Regions from separate parts of the Bacillus sp. CZDM1 genome, predicted to be linked through region 3. Evidence: riboswitches for the same ligand, from Rfam matches in the RefSeq annotation. Region 3 holds a riboswitch; each other region holds the start of a gene.
What was found. Region 3 has a riboswitch for thiamine pyrophosphate ahead of thiM (hydroxyethylthiazole kinase). Riboswitches for the same ligand answer to the same signal wherever they lie in the genome.

Region 1 (6,332 bases), on a different contig from region 3:
AAAATATCTCTGTAGTCAAAATTACCGCTTCTCCTATTCTCTCTAAGATGAAAGTCATCCATAATATTTCCTATAAACGATTCGATGGTTTATAAAATTTTTTGTCCCTTTTTGTCAAAAAAAGTAGAAATTAGTTTAATATGGTCCCACTTCCATATTTATGATGAATATCCCGACTTTTATGCAAATATATAATTGGAATTTTAGGATTCTAGGAGTACTTTCTAATTCTAATAGGTGAACGATTCATCAAGCATCACAAGTTGATATGTTACAATAACTGCGAAAAAAAGCTTTCAATAACAGCGTTATCCCAACAGTTAGCCTTTTGTGTCATACTTGATATGAAGTGTAGCTCCTTACTTAGATTGAGATACATGTGTGATCTGTAAACACTTCCTTGGTCGCTATGGATCAGAACGCCCTCCAATGTATCCAATTTTCGCTTTTTCTGTGCTGCCTTGAAGGTGGCTTTTATCCGTTCCTTATTAGGGCTTGAACTTATTTCAAAGCCAATCACTTCACGGTTAAATAAATCTATTACCGCAGAAATATACAACGAAAAACGAATCCAGCATAGAATGGGATTCGTTCCTAAAATGTTTTATTTAAATTACCAAAATGCATCATAAATATCGAATTTATTGATGTCTATTTTTTGGGCGCTTGACCACAGGCACCCATATGTTAATCGCGAACATCTGTAACTGGAAAAAAGGGGAATTCCTGAGCTAGATAAAACGATAGACCCGTTAGTACAACAAAATAACCAACAAAGACAACATCAACTTTCGAAAACCCTATTTTGTAATAAAATGTGCGTTCCTTTGAGTAATCAAACCTCTTTGCTTCCATAGCGACGGCTATACGAAAAGCTCTCCGGATGCATTGAGACAGCAATGGAATCGAAGTGATTTTGAATAGGTGAAAAAGACCATTCATTCCAGCACCGGTTCTCACTCCTCTCACTTTTTGAGCACTGCGAATATGTTGAAATTCTTCGATCATGATCGGCATTAAGCGAATTCCAGCCATAAAACTATAGGAATATTTTGGATTAAGCTTTAACTGCTGCATCATCGAATAAAATAAATACACGGGCCTTGTTGTAAGGGCAAACGTTAAGCCCAGCAGTGCATAGGTTAAAGCCCTGAATCCCAAGTGAATTCCTCGAAATAAACTTTCTTCTGTTACATGGACGAGACCCCATCTGAAAATAGTAGTATCCCCTTTACCAAAAAAGATCATCGAGGTGGTCGTCGAGATGAAAATAAATAGGAACGGTATCGAGAATAGCAAAATTCGCTTATATGGATGACCTGTAAAAAATACAAATAGGATCATTGTCACAATGGTAAAAAGAATCATCTGATTAAGGTTATGAATAAAAATCACCAGGATAAACAAGAAAATCATTGTCAGGAGCTTCAGACTTGGATTGATTTTATGAAGCCATGTTTCTCTGAAATCAAATGTAGTGTGCATAAGCTGCTTGGTCCTTCCCCTGATGTACATGTTCGTTTTTCCAATCTTTGACGACCTTACCGTTATCAATCTCCCAAACTCTTGTCGCGAAACGCTTAACGATTTCCGAATCATGCGTGACCATGATGATGATGCACCCTTTTTGCCGTTCCCTCTCTAACAACTCAAGCAGATGGAATGTATTCTTGGAATCCTGCCCAAACGTAGGCTCATCCAAGAGCAAAAGCTTTGGATTTTCTACAAATGCAGTCGCCACACTCAGTCGGCGTTTTTGCCCTATTGAAAGATGATAGGGATGGTGGTTCTGTTTTTTTGATAATCCAAATATGGCTAACAGCTCATCCACCCTCTCTTTAATGATCGAGGGTTCTTCCTTTTTCACAGTGAGAGCATAGGAGATTTCTTCATAAACAGAGTTTGTGACAAATTGATATTCAGGATTTTGAAAGACAAAATAAGCTTCCTTTTGGAGTTGTTTGATATTCTGTATAATTTCTCCATTCAATACATAGGTTCCCGACGTTTTCAGAAGCTGCATCAATGATAATAGCAAGGTACTTTTTCCTGCTCCATTATCACCAACCACCGTGATCCATTCCCCCGATTGAGCAGAAGCGTGATCAAGTTGAACTTTTATTTCTTTTTTCCGGTACCCCTTAAAGTCCTCTAAAATCAGCGAGTGGTTGTAACCGTGTCCAGTATTCGATTCGAAAGACAATTTGTAATCATCCCAAACCCCAGGGTACCAGATACCATATTCTTGTAGTTGTTTACGATAAGAGGAAAACACGGTTTTCACATCATCATCTGCAATGATCACCCCGTCATAATTAAAAACAATGACACGATCTATAAAATCCAAAATGTGATCAATCTTGTGTTCGACAATAATCACCGTTTTATCTTTAGCGACACTCTTTACACTATCCCAAATTTGTTTCGTGCCTTCTTCATCAATCAGCGCTGTTGGTTCATCTAAGAATAAACATTCAGGATTGAGTGCTAATACGGATGCAAGCGCAAGTCGCTGCTTCATGCCTCCAGATAGAGATTGGATAGAAGAATGATAGAGGTCCAATCGCAGCCCGACAGCGGACAATAATTCTTCAATCCTATCAGGCATTTCACCTCTTGGCACAGTAAGATTTTCTAATACAAATGCAAGCTCTTCATCGACATATGGCATACAAAATTGTGAATCCGGATCCTGGAACACATAGCCCCAGGATTCGGGATAGTGAATATTTCTATACTTGATCGGTACTTCTATAGACTTTGGAATTAATCCTGAAAGTGTTTGTAAAAGAGTTGACTTACCGCATCCAGAAGGTCCGAGTAATAAGACCTTCTCACCTTTTTTAATGGTAATGGATAAATCTTTGAACAGCAGGTTGTCGTCTCCCGGAAACTTTAATCTAAGCTGTTCGACCATCGCTATATTTGTCATGTCTTCACCCCTGATTATTGATTTAAGGCGTCGTAATCTTCTTTGGAAGCAGGACGAAGTAAATTGGTAACACCTGTAGCCTCTAGTGCCTTCGCAATGCCAAATGCCATAAACCCAGTAAAGATAACGGACCCAATCAACCTGAAACCAATGAGCAGCATCAAGTTCCATGTTGACAAATCACCCATATATCCTTTGTAGTAATCCATAAATAGGGACCCAACTGCCGCACCAATTCCAGCTAAGCTAACAACTAGTAAATCAAAGCGCTTATACCTAAAAGCCATTATGACAAGTTCAGCAAACAACCCCTGTACAACACCATACAAAAGAACCTCCAGTCCAAATTCAGACCCCATTAGAAACTCTCCAGAAGAAGCCGCAACTTCCGCAAGAAATGCCACACCAGCTTTGCGTATGATTAAGAACGCAACGGTCGCAGCAATAAACCACATTCCGTAAATCAGCTGGTCAATATGTAATCCAAATGGTTTTACTGCGTAATAAAGCGGTCCCCAAATTTTGTAAACAATCCCAAATGCGATGGATATCACGATGGTTACTAAAATGTCCGTTAACTTTAACCCTTTTTTCATTGTTTCATTCTCCTTTTTTAGCAAAGGGGAGAACTCATTCCCCTTTGCGAACATGATCTTTCCCTTATTAGCTAATATTAAGTTGTTCTTGGGAATTCACTTCAATGGGCCATTTTTCGAATGTATAAGCCATTTCCCAGAATAAGTATTCGTATTGACAGCTAATTAAGAAATGATCAATCATTCGACTTTTTTCTTTTTCGGAAGCGGTTTTTGCTAGCTCATCTAGACGATCCAATTGCTCCTGAACCAATTCGCCAAACCATTCTCCACCATAGGCCGCAATCCATTCCTGATAGATCGGTTCATCCGGTGTCGCCCCTTTTAACTGCTGACCGATATCATAATAAATCCAGTAGCATGGTAGAATAGCGGCGATAATCTCTCCTAAACTTCCAGATGCCCCAACGCGATATAGATGGGAAGTATAGGCATAAGCCGTTGGTGCAGGCTGGAAGTTTGCAAGCTCCTCTGATGTAACGTGCAGTTGTTTGATGAATTTCTCATGTAAGCTTAACTCTGCTTGTGAAGTGCCTTGCGCATGAGCAGCCATTCTTGCTGTAGTATTTAAATCTTCTGCTCTCGAAGCACCAATCGCTTGAACACGAGCAAAGTGTGATAAATAATAGGAATCTTGTAATACGTAATAGCGGAAACTTTGTAAATCTAATTTTCCACTAGCAATTCCTTGAACAAATGGGTGTTCTAGATTCGCATCCCATATCGGAGCTGCTTTATCTCGTAGAATTTCAGTAAATGTAGACATACGATACCTCCATTTAATTAATTGCTTAGTTTTCACGTTTAATTGTCGTTTTCAAAAACATACATTTAATACTTTGTTAGATTGATTGTAAATACATCCTTGTTTGCCGGCAGCGGACGTATTTTTCCAATAAAAAAACCACTTTCTGTTGGAAGAAAGTGGTTGTATCGGAACGTGATTGAAACATAAGGAGTTCCCGTTACACCACTTCCCTACGCTGGTTTGATCCAGATCAGGTTCTAAGAGTCTTAAAGTTTCACTTTAATCTCAGCCTTCTTAAAAGGCACCCCTAGTGGTATTTTTTATGAAATTAGTATTCAGATTATTATGTTATCACTATCCACAAGATTGTCAAACATTTTATTCAGTAAAAATTGATTCAAGGCTTTGTGGGAGTTTTTTTGTGTAAGAGCCAGCGAACAAAAACCCAAGACCCTTGGGAGTGACACCGATATTTTCAAATCCTTAAGTCTTTCGTCAAATAACGATTTAATACTTCTCAACTAAACGTTTAATTAAAAGTGCCGCGAACCCTTTTGAAAAACGAACTTTAGCCTCATTTCAAGAGAATTTCTTGTCGAGGAAAAGTTTTGGTTTCTTCTAGAATACTTCAAAGATAGCCAATAAAAGTTGCTTGTTACAATTAACGACGGGGTGTTCCAGAATGTCATAGTATTATCTAATACACCAGGCACCGATATTTCGACGGGATGAACACCCAGATTAACCGTGCCTACATCGGTCCCCAACCGATAAGTACCGCGATTGTGAGCATGACAATAGCGATTCCACACCATATGATGAATAATGGGAGCATCCATTTTGCCCATTTTATCCAAGATACACCGGCGACAGCTAGACTCGCCATTAGTGTTCCTGATGTTGGGAAAATACTGTTTGTAAAGCCATCTCCAAATTGGAATGCTTGTACAGCAACCTGCCTTGTAATCCCAATCATGTCTGCCAATGGGGATAAAATCGGCATGGCGATCATAGCTTGACCACTACCCGAAGGGACAAGAAAATTAAGAACAGCGTTTGCGGCAAACATGCCCAGTGCAGCCAATACCGGAGGCATATTCTCTAATGGAGCTGCAAGGGCATTTACAGCCGTATCCAAAATCTTCGCATTTTCCATGATAATGAGTACAGCTCTAGCTACACCTATAATTAACGCACCATATACAAGTTTTTGGCATCCTTCTAAAAAGGTGACGGCGATTTTATTGTAATTCATTCCCGCAATCACACCGGAACCAAGCCCAATCACAATAAAAAACGCTGCCATATGATCAATACTCCATTTAAATTCGATAGTTGCATAGACAAAGAATGCCAACGCTAGTCCTACAAAACTTAAAATTGTTTTATGTCGGGAAGTAAACGGTGCTTGTAATTCTTCTTTCGAACCACCGGAGCTTTCCAACACGCCAATTAAACTTTTTGAGGGATCCGCCAACACTTTTTTGGCATATCTCCATGTATATAAAATTGTCACTGCAACAATAATAACGAACGTGATAATTCGAAGCGTCATTCCTGAAAATAACGGAAGACCGGCAATTGATTGAGCAACTCCAACCGTATAAGGATTTAGAAAACCTACATTGAAACCGGCAAATGTTGCACCAAACGTAATGGCTACCGCCACCATCGCATCAAGCCTAAGAGCCCTTGCGATAATCATTCCGATCGCTACAAACGGAATAACGGAGTTGGCAACTGCACCAATTGCTCCCCCTAATGCAAACAAAATCGAAACAACAGCGATAAGCAAAAATTCTTTGCCTTGTGTTTTATTAACGGCTCGAAGAATTCCTCCTCTAATGGCTCCAGACCGTTCCACAATCTCAAACGCCCCTCCTGCAAAAAGAACGAGAAAAATTAAACTGCCAGATTGAACCATACCAGATTGCAAGGCAAGAAAAATGTCCATAAAACCTGCCGGATTTCGATCAACTTGACTATATGTGTCAGGTACTACCCTTTCAACTCCATTTACAACCTCACGTTCAAATGTTCCCGCCGGCGTAAGATA
Region 2 (6,332 bases), on a different contig from region 3:
TTACACTCTTCAATAAACTTTAAATCCCTTAAGGAATCATCAGAATAAATTCGGTAATTAGATTTCGAACGTTCTGCGCTTAATAAACCAATTGATGTATAATAATCAATTGTTCGTTTGGAAACCATTGCAATTTCTGCTAATTCACCGATACGATAGACAGCCCCATCAAATCACCTCGGTAACTAAATTTACAAACAATTATAGTAAATTACAACTGTACAGTCAAACGTTCTAGTTAGTATATTAGTTGGTATCAACATTTTATGAAAAAAGTCTTGTCTATATGAATTGTAAAATTATAAATTTTCAAAAAATAATTAGAAATAAACGTCTCCTACATAGGAGACGCAGCAAGAGGTAATTTAAGTGTAAAAACAGTTAATTCTGGAGTTGAAATACAGGTTAAATCACCCTTATGTTTTTCAATGATTTCTTTACAAACGAAAAGCCCAAGACCAGTACCGAGTTTTTTGGTTGTAAAGAATGGCTCGAATATTGTTTTACTTAATTCTGAAGGAATCATTGGACCATTATTGGAAATGGAGAAAATAACATGTGTATGATTCTCTATATGACTTTTAATCTCAATAATTGGATTAGAGATTCTGTGATGATTTAACACGTCAATCGCATTAAATATAATATTGATGAGTACTTGCCGCATTTCATCCGCATATCCATAAAGTGTGATCTCATCGACGATTTCTTTCTTTATTTTTACTTTACCATCTAAAATACTGGGATATAAGAAATTTAAGACTTCATCAATCAATTTATTTAGATGAAACTGTTCTTTTTCTTTTCCAATTAGTTCTTTTTTAGATAGAAGTAAAAATTGCGAAATCCGGAAATTCAACTGTTCTAACTCACTGGAAATAATCTCTAAATATTTCATATTAGGATGGTCAGCCTTAAGCAGCTGAACAAACCCTTGAATCGATGTTAGAGGGTTTCGAAATTCATGAATAAAACTAGATGTCATTTGGCCAAGAAGTGTTAATCGGTCCTGATGAGTTGAATCAATAAACATTGTTTTTTCTTCAATGATTTTGTTTTTAGCTTCTGTATAGTGTGTAACCGCATAATATAGAAATTTATCAAAAGTATAATTTATCTTATTAATCGATTCCTGAAGGTCTTCCCACTGAAGACCAGCCCTGTGTAGATAACTGTAGAACACACTTCTGCCAAGATTAACATTATAAACAAAGTCACCAATATTAATATTCGCAAGAGCTCTTTCCTCAGAAATTTCAAGAGCATATTTTTTGATAATCTCTAATAGCTCTTCCTCACTCATTGTATGCATAGTTAGGATAACATTAAATAAAGCAATTCCATTTTCACGTATTTTTTCTTTATAGGGATCCCCGTTAGAAATGACAATTGACTTTTCCCACTCACGTACTAAACTTTCTTTATTCTCATCAAAAAAGGCTATTAATTCCGTTTGTACTTCAGATAACATCACAGTTTTCCTCCTAGGACATGTCAAACTGACTAGTTATTTATTATTATACCATGTATGGAAGTTTTTCCTTGTAAAAGTTCTATAAAAATAGTATATTCGTTTATGAAATCAATTAAATATTTCCACAGGGGGAGCTGCTTATGGCGGCTGAGAGTGAACGTTCGAGTTCTGACCCTACGAACCTGTTAGTTAACGCTAGCGTAGGGATGTGGTTTGCCAACTATTAAAAGCTAACAATGCAGACAATCCTAACTGTCCTGCATTGTTTTTTTGTTTTTAAGGCGCCATATTAATTCTTAGGAGTTATACCTGTCGAACGTTCTCCAATTTACAAACTATAGGGGGAACATGTATGGGAAAAAAACGAAATAACACATTATTTTTAGTTGAAGTGGCCGTGTTTTCTGCACTTGCTTATTTATTGGATCTTGTTTCGGGGCTATTGTCATTAAAGATATGGCCACAAGGAGGTTCGATTTCAATCGCGATGATTCCGATTTTCCTAATGTCATTTCGTTGGGGAATAAAAGGAGGAATCTTGTCCGGATTTTTATTGGGTTTACTTCAATTCATCCTTGGCTTTTCTCAAATTTATACCCTTCTTCAAGGAATTATTGATTATGGAATTGCTTTTTCAGTGGTTGGTTTAGCTGGAATTTTTGCTTCACAGGTGAAGACTTCTCTTAAGAATAATACAAGAAATTGGGTTACATTTGTTCTTTTAGGAACGTTTTTAGGAAGTGCCTTGCGTTATCTTGCTCATGTGTATTCGGGTATCGTATTCTTTGGTGAATATGCACCTGCTGGTCAGCCAGTTGCTGTTTATTCCTTTGTTTACAATGGAACATATATGCTTCCAAGCTTTATCGTAAGCGCAGTCCTTGTAATCCTTGTCATTAGTGCAGCACCCAAAAAAATGATATAAGTTGAAAAATAGAAAAGTCTGTGACTTTTCTATTTTTTTTCAAATTTTTGTCACAGAATGATCTGTTTTTCAATGGTAAAATGAGGTTATAAATAAAGATAATCATTCTCAATTAAAATACGATAGGGTGATAAGGATGTTCGGTTCTTTTAAAATAGGAGAAAAAGGGAAAATAATTAATATTTCAAAGGTTGGACGCCTAGTCCAAAGAAGGTTATTGGACCTTGGAATAACAGAAGGATCTGAAGTTTGTGTAAAATGTGTTATGCCTTTTGGCGGGCCAGTCATGATTGAGTCTTGTGGACAGTGTGTAGGACTCCGTCGCAAAGAAGCGTGTTTAATAGAAGTGGAGAGAGTGTAATGGAAATTGCCCTTATTGGAAACCCAAATACAGGTAAAACCTCATTGTTTAATAATCTTACAGGATCCTATGAGTATGTGGGCAACTGGAGCGGTGTTACAGTTGAAAAGAAAGTCGGGGTTTTCAAGAATCATATAGGAAAATTAATTGATTTGCCTGGAATATATTCCTTGAATCCATTATCAGAGGATGAAGGAGTCGTTACCACTTACTTTCTAGAGGAACAAGTTGATAGACTGTTAAATATTCTCGATGCTTCTCAATTAGAACGAAATTTGCATTTGACCTTGCAGCTTCTCGAATATGAGAAACCTGCCTTGATTGGTTTGAATATGATTGACGTCGCGAATAATCGCGGCATTAATATAGATACAGATAAGTTATCCCAGATTTTAGGTGTACCCGTTGTACCTGTTGTGGCAAGAAGTGGTAAAGGCTGCGACACTTTAATAGAAGTTATCTCAACAAGTACAGATCATTCAAAGGTAAAAAAACATGTTTACTATGGAAAAGCAATCGAGGACGGTATAACCAAATTAAGTATGGAGCTAATAGGAAAAACAGAGCATTCACCGAGATGGCTCGCCATACAACTATTTGAGGGGAATGAATACGTAAATCATTATCTTTCTGACCTTGTAGAACCTAGTATACTAGTATCACTTGTTTCAAATTTGGAATCAGTCGTAAAACAAGAAAAGAGTCATGTTAAATCGCTGGCAAACTATATTTATCTGAAGAGAAAAGAAGTTATAGAAAAAATAGTAGAGGCATCTGTTCAAAAGGGGAGTACCATTGTACCTTTGTCTGAAAGAATTGACGCCATCGTAACCAATCGCTATTTAGGAATGCCAATCTTCCTAATATGTATGTATTTGATGTTTATGCTGACCTTTGATTGGCTGGGTACTCCATTATCTGATATTTTGGACGGGATATTAACAGGACCAGTGACCACAGGCTTCGAAAAATTCCTTGGTGTTATTCATGCTTCAGACTTTATCCATGCATTGATTATTGAAGGACTGATTGCTGGTGTCGGCGGGGTACTGGTATTTGTTCCACAGATATTTATTCTCTTCTTTTTTATTTCCCTGTTAGAGGATTCTGGGTACATGGCTAGGGTTGCCCTCGTAATGGACCGGATTATGGAGTCTGTTGGACTAAATGGAAAGGCATTTATTCCAATGATGATTGGATTTGGCTGTAATGTTCCTGGAATTATGGCTGCAAGAACGATAGAAACACCAAGAGAGAGACTAATGACCATATTATTGACACCACTAATGTCATGCTCAGCACGCTTACCGGTTTATGCGTTATTTGTTGGAGCATTTTTTGTGGGTCATAAAGCACTAGTGGTATTAAGTCTTTATGTTCTAGGAATCGTTGTCGCGTTACTACTAGCAAAAATATTTACTAAAACATTATTAAAATCAGAAATATCTTTATTCGTTATAGAGCTGCCGCCATATCGTCTTCCTCAAGTTCAATCGCTTTGGAGAAGTACCTGGGATAAGGGCAAAGGTTTTGTTAGAAAGGCAGGAACGTTTATCTTTGCAGGCTCCGTTTTCATTTGGCTATTATCATATTCAGGCCCGAATGGATTAAAAGTGGATATGGATGACAGCTTTTTAGCTGCAATAGGTAATTTGTTTGCTCATGTTTTAGAGCCAATAGGATTTGGTACTTGGCAGGCTGCCGCATCTTTAATAACAGGATTCTTAGCAAAAGAAGCAATTATTTCAACCATGAATATTATTTACTTTGTTCCAGAAAACGCGAGTCTGCAAGGTTTATTGAGTGATTTTTACACACCGCTGGCTGCCTATAGCTTTATGGTTTTTATACTATTATATATACCATGTTTAGCCACTGCTGCAACCATTTATAAAGAAACAGGTTCAAAGAAATGGACTGCATTTTCTATCCTTTACGCACTATTTATTGCATATGTTTTGTGTTTGGTCATTTATCAAGGCGGTAAACTGTTTGGATTAGTCTAATTAGGTAGGTGTTCCGTATGATAGCAAATATAGGTAGTTTCATAATAGGCGCTGCAATTTTTGGTTATGCGGCATGGGCATTAGTGAAGTTTATTAATAAATCAAAAAAAGGAAAATGTGCAGCATGTGATCTTGAAAAGTCCTGTTCTACTCAAAGTCAATGTGGGATTCCTTCTAAATAAAACGCTAAAACTGCTATCATTTAAACGATAGCAGTTTTTTCTTTTAAAAATAAGGCAACTTGTGTAAAATTACACTAGTAGGTTTTTGAAAGAAGGTCTTAGCATGAATAGGGAAGAAATCATTATGCTAGTTTCAGATAAATTGCGATTGATTCGTACAGAAGCAGGCTATACCCAGGATAAAATGGCGGAAATCATTGGAGTGTCAAAGAAAACCCTAGTACAGGTCGAAAAAGGAAGGGTCCTTGCAGGCTGGTCTACTGTTGTTACTGTATGTGCTTTATTCAGGGAGACAGAAACGGTCCAATTTCTATTTGGAAATGAACCGCTTGAAGTTTTGGAGACTGTTGCTCGCGAAGGCATTGATTATCGGAAAATGAAAACGTTTGGAGGCCGAATTTGGTGGCGTGAGGTCTCAAGGAAAAACGGATTCATCCTTCAACAGAATATTCTTAGCAAGCATTTCCGAATATTGGATGACAAACATTATCGGGTATACAGCAGCTTTGATGAAAAACAATCAAAAATACGATTTAAAGAATTAACAAAGAACGATTAAAGAAAAGCATTCGAATTTTTTTCGAATGCTTTTTTTTGGATAATTTTACCCTTTCTTGGGAAAAAGAAAATGATGACCTTCATTTGTGCTTATATTTATAAGGAGGAACCATGAAAAAGGTAGTGAATAATTGGAAGCGATGGCATATGAACCAACTAATGGTTCTCTCGTTTTCGCTTTTAGTTTTAGGCTTTTTAGGTATCGTATATGCATATTCAATGGATGCGGATATTTCTTCACTAAGGAATGAGCTTCCCCAGGCAACTGTATTTTATGATTTGAATGGAGAGGTTGCAAGTAAAGTTTCAGCAAATAAAAATGAAGGTGTCCCTATCAATCAGGTACCTGACTCTTTGAAGAATGCCGTCATTGCCATAGAGGACCACCGATTCTACGAGCATCATGGCGTCGATTATATTGGTATTACAAGAGCACTGATAAGGGATATCAAAGCTCGTGGTATGGTAGAAGGCGGCAGTACCATTACCCAGCAATTAACGAAAAACACACTGCTTACCTCTCAAAAAACGTTAAAGAGAAAAGTAGATGAGGTATTCCTTGCCATGCAAATTGAGCGACAATACAGCAAACAGGAAATCCTTCAAATGTATTTAAATCAGATATATTTTGGTGATGGTGCTTGGGGGATAAAGCATGCAGCACGAAATTACTTTGGAAAAGATGTCAAGGATCTGTCCATTAGCGAATCGGCATTGCTGGCAGGCTTGATTAAAGCACCTTCTGCTTTAAATCCCTATCACCACTTAGAAAAAGCAACACAAAGGAGAAATCTTGTTTTAGCACAAATGAAGAAGCAAGGATATA
Region 3 (6,332 bases):
ATTGGAAGAGATTCCTTCTTTATGAATAAAACCTTTTAATTCATTTCTTGATAATGTCCAATGGTTAACAGCTTCCATGTGAACAGAAATAATTTTTGCGACAGGAGCGGCTTTATACACTTCATAGATATCATCTTTCCCCATTACTAGAGAACCACCTTGAATGAATTGATTATCTCCAGCATTGACGACAATGACATCTGGTTTATGTGTGTCGATTTCTTCTTTTACGCCTTCATACCACACAGTATCACCAGCAATATATAATGTTTTCTCGGTTGGGTGTTTAAGTACGACGCCACAAACTAGACCAGCAAGCTTTAAGATTTCGCCTCTTCCGTGCTCGCCTTTTGTTTTAATTAATTGGATACCCTCAAAGACTGTATCATCTTGTAAAGCCTCTACATTTTGAAAACCAGCGTTTCGAATTCCAATGGCATCAGCTTCATTTTGGGAAAATATTTTAATTTCTTTTGGCAATAATTCTTTAGCTGCATCATCCCAATGATCATCATGCAGGTGAGTTACGATGACTGCATCTACGTCAATAATATTTTCAATGGATATTGGTAAGCTAACTAAAGGGATACTTTTGTCGCCATCTGGTGCATTTGAAGCTGGATTTGGCATTGGAGGGTAAGCTCCTTTTTCAGCTAACATCGGATCGATTAAAAACCTTTTCCCTGCATATTCAACAATGATCGTTGCATTTCGAACTTGTTTTATATTCATATATATTTACTCCTTTTGTTTAAAGTTTTGATTGAACAATGTATAGTTTAAAACATGTCCTATTGACGGATACATAGATTAAATAAGGTCTTTTGGCTATTTTACTTTATTATTAAAGGAGTTAAACAAATGTTAGATAACACGGATAAGCAGATCCTAGATGAACTATCCAAGAACAGTCGGATTACTATGAAAGAATTGAGCGAGAAAATCCATTTATCAGGACCGGCTACTTCAGCAAGAGTTGCAAAATTAGAAGATAATGGAGTGATTGAAGGTTATACGATTAAAGTTAACCAATGTAAATTAGGGTGTTATATATATGCTTTTATTACGATCATTACTCAAAGCACTAATCATCAACCTTATCTTTCATTTATAAAAACACAAGATAGATACATAATAAATAACTACAAAATAAGCGGGGATGGTTGTTATATACTTGAATCTAGATTTCCATCCAACGAACTATTAGATCAATTTTTGCTAGACTTAAACAAATATGCAAACTATAAATTGTCCATTGTTATAAATAAAATGGGATAGTTGAAGTCACTATATGGTTGGTTCTTTCCTTCAAAAAAGGTGAACAATTTTGAGTGTGAAAAATCCAACTTAAATGGGTGCTTACGTTGATAGAGAAGGATGAAAAACAAACTGAGCCATTTACTGCGCAGAACAACGATACTATTCAATAGAAAATGATATTCCACAATCAGCGTGATTGCGGAAAACCAAAAGCCTAAATCCTCGATAAAAATAAGAAGGATTTAGGCTTTTTACTTCAAAATCGTTGGCGTTTTCTATTGGTAAGTAGTAAATTTCTTTGCAACTGCTGGTAATAAACATGGCAGAGATTTTACGAATTTACATGGAATCATACTTAAACTACTAAAAAGGATAAAATGTAGATAATATTATTATAAAAGAAGTCTTACTCAATTTGGCTAGATATATAGAATAAACACCTAAAATGACAACTAGAAACGGTTTATTTTTCACATAAACATATGGTTGCTTAGATTTGCGGAGCAATCGGAATGTTACATATAATCGTCAGGAAATTACAGGAATGATTTAATTCATGGAGGTAAAACTATGGATTTTATACCACCGAATGAGACGTTGTTAAAGGTGAAATGGGACCGAAAAGGAACCATAGCGGCGGGGCGTCGACATACAGTTGGGCTTAAGTCAGACGGTAAGGTGGTTGCTGTTGGTGATAATAAATTTGGTCAATGTGATGTAAGAGGCTGGCGCGAAATTGTGGCGGTCGTAGTAGGTAATGTTCATATGGCAAAGAATACAGGTAATACTCATACCATTGGTCTTAGATCTAACAGGACAGTGGCGGCTGTGGGGTGGAATAAGCATGGCCAATGCGATGTAAACGATTGGCGCGATATTGTAGCGATAGCGGCGGGCTGGGCTCATACCATTGGGCTTAAATCGAATGGCACGGTAGTGGCGGTTGGACGAAATAATGATGGTGAATGCAATGTAAGCAGCTGGCAGGATATTATGGCGGTCGCTGCGGGCGACTGGCATACTCTCGGTCTTAAATTGGATGGTACGGTAATTGCCGCGGGGAATAATCGGTATCGCCAATGCAATGTAAGTGGCTGGTCCACTATCGTGGCGATTGCGGCGGGTTACCTTCATACCATTGGTCTTAAATCAGATGGAACGGTGTGTGCTGTGGGATTGAATAAACATGGCCAATGTAATGTAAGTAGCTGGCGCGATATTGTGGCGATGGCAGCGGGTAGTAATCATACCATCGGCCTTAAATCGGACGGTACCGTGGTAGCTGTGGGTTGGAATAAGTATGATCAATGTAATGTAGGGGATTGGCATGATATTGTGGCGATCGCGGCAGGCTGTGCCCACACTGTCGGGCTTAAGTCAGACGGTATGGTGGTTGCTGTGGGTGATAATGAATATGGCCAATGTGATGTAAGTAGCTGGAGTGGCATCCAACTCCCCGGAAATTAAATCCCTGAAATTTCTTACATTTTTAAATAATCCAAAGGAAAAGATACATTTTTGTTGAATTTAATGTTCTCCAAGGTTAAACCCTATCCAGTGGCAAACCTTATAATATTAAATGCAAAAAAGACCATAAGAACCTTCCCCATGGTCACTTGGATGTTATAATTAGTACATCTGAAAGTACAAGCATAACTATATGATGATTTAGGAGAGAAAAATATTGTCAAAAGAATTGTTAAACAAACATACCGCAGGGGTTTTGGGTGCTGTGATTAAGCAGCCACATTGGCAAAAGGATGAGCTTACTAGCAGACTTAAACAAGTATTAGACGAAATGAGACATAACGCAGGATCACAGGAAGTATACCTAGAGTCGCTCTTAAGAAACGTAACATTTCTATTCGAAAACACCAATCGTGCACTTTCTTTATTAAAGGTCTGTGTGGAAGAAGAAAAGTTTATGACCCAGGAAAACTTTCAACAAGCCATGTTAGAGGTTCCTAAACTAGTAAATGAGACTAATTTCTTGGTTGAAAATATGCCTCGTTTTAAGGAACTTGTCTATAAGGGTTCAACGCTTGAAGAGCAAGCAGCTCATGGTGAATTGGTTTACTGTGAAAGCAAGCTTGTTAACGATATGGTTATAGATTTTATCGGAACCTTCCTGCATCCGAATAACAAGGACTTTATGAGCAACCTTATGGAGTATGCTTCTGATGTAGTCGTGGAAACTGTCATGCAATTTTGTAAAGCTTATTCCGGTCTCATGTTAAAAGAAATAAACTCAAATGAAATGGTCCAATAAAGTTTGTGCTGGCACCACCCGGTAACAAGCAAAAGGAAAATAAGCGGAGATTTTCCGGTTAAATGCAAAATGGAGCTCGTTTCGGGATAAATAAACGGAGTTTTTCCGTCTAAACAAAGCAAAATCTACCTTTTTCGTATTTTTTGGGCTAATAGACGGAATCTCTCCGTCTATTTAAGTCTTTTTTGATAATTATTACCTATTAAGGGGAAATTCTCCGCTTATTTATCAGCTTGGGTGCAAAATCCAACCAGATCCCAGACCGCAGTGCAGACCTCTTGATCCTAGATGCGGGAATCAGCCGCTTTTTATCGACCAGCGTAGTATTCATAACAGCGCTGCAATTGACAGCTAAGCCCGATAGAAGTCTCGCTTCATAATCGTATTGGTGAAAAATACTTTACATTCTGAAACCAGAAGACTATCATAGAAACTAATTGTATAAGATTTTTTCATTACTAGGGGTGCCCTGTCGTACGGGCTGAGATAAAAACGGTAAGTTTTAGACCCTTTGGACCTGATCTGGATAATACCAGCGTAGGAAAGTAGCCAAGTGAAATTACCTTTTTCTCTAACTATTTAAGCCAGGTCCAATTATCATGGATCTGGCTTTTTTGTGTTTAAAAGAATGATAGGAACATTTTTAACAAGGATTCATAAGGAGGAGGTACTGCAATGAATAGCAGCGATTTAAGTTTCATTTTACAAAGAGTCAGAGAGGAAAACCCGCTTGTACATAATATTACGAATGTTGTTGTGACAAACTTTACAGCCAATGGGCTCCTTTCCCTTGGGGCATCTCCGGTTATGGCTTATGCTCCAGAAGAGGTAGCGGATATGGTATCTATCGCTCGTGCCCTTGTCCTGAATATCGGGACATTAAACAAGGAAGTGGTCGGCTCGATGATACTCGCCGGAAAAAAAGCAAACGAGCTAGGAATTCCGGTTATCTTTGACCCGGTTGGAGCAGGTGCTACTCGTTTCCGAACGGAAATGGCGCAAAGGATACTCAACGAGGTGAACATCTCTGTATTGCGCGGAAATGCCGCAGAAATTGCCAATGTCCTAGGAGCAAAGACGGAAATCAAGGGCGTAGATGCTAGTGAACAGCAACAAGGAAATAGTCTGGATTTAGCCTTATTGGCTGCAAAAAAGCTGAATACGATTGTCGTGATAACAGGAAAAGAGGATGTACTGACAGACGGCGAGACGACCTATCTGGTTTCTAATGGGCATCCGCTGTTAACAAAAGTGACCGGTACCGGCTGTTTGTTAACCTCTGTCATCGGAGCATTCGCAGCTGTGGAAAGGAATCTTTTACTCGCAGGATTATCTGCGGTTACCTTTTATGGCATTGCTGCGGAAAAAGCAGTAGAAAAGGCGGGTGACTTAGGACCAGGCAGTTTCCAAATCGAATTCTTAAATCAACTCGCACAGGTTTCTTCAGAAGATATTCATCAATTCGCTGCATTTAAAAAGTTATAAGGGATAGGAGTGAGCAAAATGAAAAAGGTATTAACCATTGCGGGTTCAGACAGTGGCGGCGGTGCAGGAATTCAGGCAGATTTAAAGACGTTTCAAGAGCTAGAGGTTTTCGGTATGTCTGCTCTAACAGCTGTAACGGCCCAAAATACGTTAGGGGTCCAAGCTGTCTTTCCGATGACACCTGAGGCAGTCATTCAACAAATACAATCGATTGGGGAAGATATTGGTACGGATGCTCTTAAAACAGGAATGCTGTTTAACGCTGAAATCATTAAAGCTGTTTCAGAAAAAATCAACTACTATAAGTGGAATAATGTAGTGGTGGATCCTGTTATGATTGCGAAGGGCGGCGCGTCGCTGCTACAAATCGAGGCCATTTCGGCCTTGAAACAATATTTGTTACCACTTGCGATGGTGATTACACCGAATATTCCTGAGGCAGAAGTTCTGACCGATCTTTCCATTCGTACCGAGGAAGATAAGAGAGAAGCGGCTCAAAAACTTTATAATCTAGGGGTTAAGAATGTGGTTATCAAAGGCGGGCATGATGAAGACCAGAACGAATCGACTGATTTATTGTTTGATGGAAAGAATTTTACAACGTTTACAAGTACAAGAGTGAAAACAAAGAACACACACGGTACAGGCTGCACTTTCTCAGCGGCTGTCACAGCAGAACTTGCCAAAGGTTTACCTGTTGGTGAAGCGGTTTCGAAGGCGAAGAATTTTATCCAGGCAGCGATTGAAGATCAACTTCAAATTGGTCAGGGTCATGGACCAACCAATCACTGGGCATATCGAAAAAGAAATGAAATGAATAGGTAGGAGAGCAGCCATGATGATTAACAATCAGGAATCCATCAGAGAAGCATTGAAGGTTTACTTTATAATGGGAAGTCCAAATTGCAAAGGCAAACCAGCCCAAGTTTTAAAAGAAGCGATTGAAGGTGGAATTACACTTTTTCAGTTCCGCGAGAAGGGGATTGGTGCGTTAACGGATGCTTCAAAATATGAACTGGCCAAAGAACTGCAGCACATCTGCAAAGAGCACCAAATTCCTTTCATTATTAATGATGATATCGAATTGGCCATTACGTTGAATGCGGACGGAGTGCATATTGGTCAAGAAGATGAAGATGTTGTGAATGTTAGAAAGAAAATTGGCGATAAAATCATTGGTGTTTCCGTCCATAGCTATGAAGAGGCGATGGCCGCATTAGGAGGGGGTGCCGATTATTTTGGAATCGGTCCTGTTTATCCGACGAAAACAAAGGAAGATGCCAAACCCTCAAACGGAACGAAGCTAATCCAAGAATTG

Region 1: linked by a shared signal. The riboswitch ahead of tenA (thiaminase II) and the one ahead of thiM (hydroxyethylthiazole kinase) in region 3 are both predicted to bind thiamine pyrophosphate.
Region 2: linked by a shared signal. The riboswitch ahead of thiT (energy-coupled thiamine transporter ThiT) and the one ahead of thiM (hydroxyethylthiazole kinase) in region 3 are both predicted to bind thiamine pyrophosphate.

Annotation. Positions count from the first base shown of each region.
Region 1 covers NZ_JBUESO010000006.1:8,754-15,085, forward strand. Annotated here, with positions in the region: gene ACY3XC_RS14915 (LysM peptidoglycan-binding domain-containing protein) at 1-19, opposite strand, end outside; gene ACY3XC_RS14920 (transposase) at 272-559, opposite strand; gene ACY3XC_RS14925 (energy-coupling factor transporter transmembrane component T family protein) at 688-1,485, opposite strand; gene ACY3XC_RS14930 (ABC transporter ATP-binding protein) at 1,469-2,932, opposite strand; gene ACY3XC_RS14935 (ECF transporter S component) at 2,947-3,528, opposite strand; gene tenA (thiaminase II) at 3,596-4,294, opposite strand; TPP riboswitch at 4,487-4,595, opposite strand; gene ACY3XC_RS14945 (YfcC family protein) at 5,028-6,332, opposite strand, start outside.
Region 2 covers NZ_JBUESO010000008.1:86,737-93,068, forward strand. Annotated here, with positions in the region: gene ACY3XC_RS18450 (MerR family transcriptional regulator) at 1-128, opposite strand, end outside; gene ACY3XC_RS18455 (histidine kinase N-terminal domain-containing protein) at 338-1,471, opposite strand; TPP riboswitch at 1,592-1,698, shown strand; gene thiT (energy-coupled thiamine transporter ThiT) at 1,827-2,399, shown strand; gene ACY3XC_RS18465 (FeoA family protein) at 2,536-2,760, shown strand; gene feoB (ferrous iron transport protein B) at 2,760-4,766, shown strand; gene ACY3XC_RS18475 (FeoB-associated Cys-rich membrane protein) at 4,784-4,948, shown strand; gene ACY3XC_RS18480 (helix-turn-helix transcriptional regulator) at 5,052-5,507, shown strand; gene ACY3XC_RS18485 (transglycosylase domain-containing protein) at 5,618-6,332, shown strand, end outside.
Region 3 covers NZ_JBUESO010000002.1:549,024-555,355, reverse strand. Annotated here, with positions in the region: gene ACY3XC_RS07200 (MBL fold metallo-hydrolase) at 1-732, opposite strand, end outside; gene ACY3XC_RS07195 (Lrp/AsnC family transcriptional regulator) at 862-1,278, shown strand; gene ACY3XC_RS07190 (RCC1 domain-containing protein) at 1,831-2,727, shown strand; gene ACY3XC_RS07185 (hypothetical protein) at 2,945-3,529, shown strand; TPP riboswitch at 3,980-4,090, shown strand; gene thiM (hydroxyethylthiazole kinase) at 4,205-5,014, shown strand; gene thiD (bifunctional hydroxymethylpyrimidine kinase/phosphomethylpyrimidine kinase) at 5,033-5,839, shown strand; gene thiE (thiamine phosphate synthase) at 5,850-6,332, shown strand, end outside.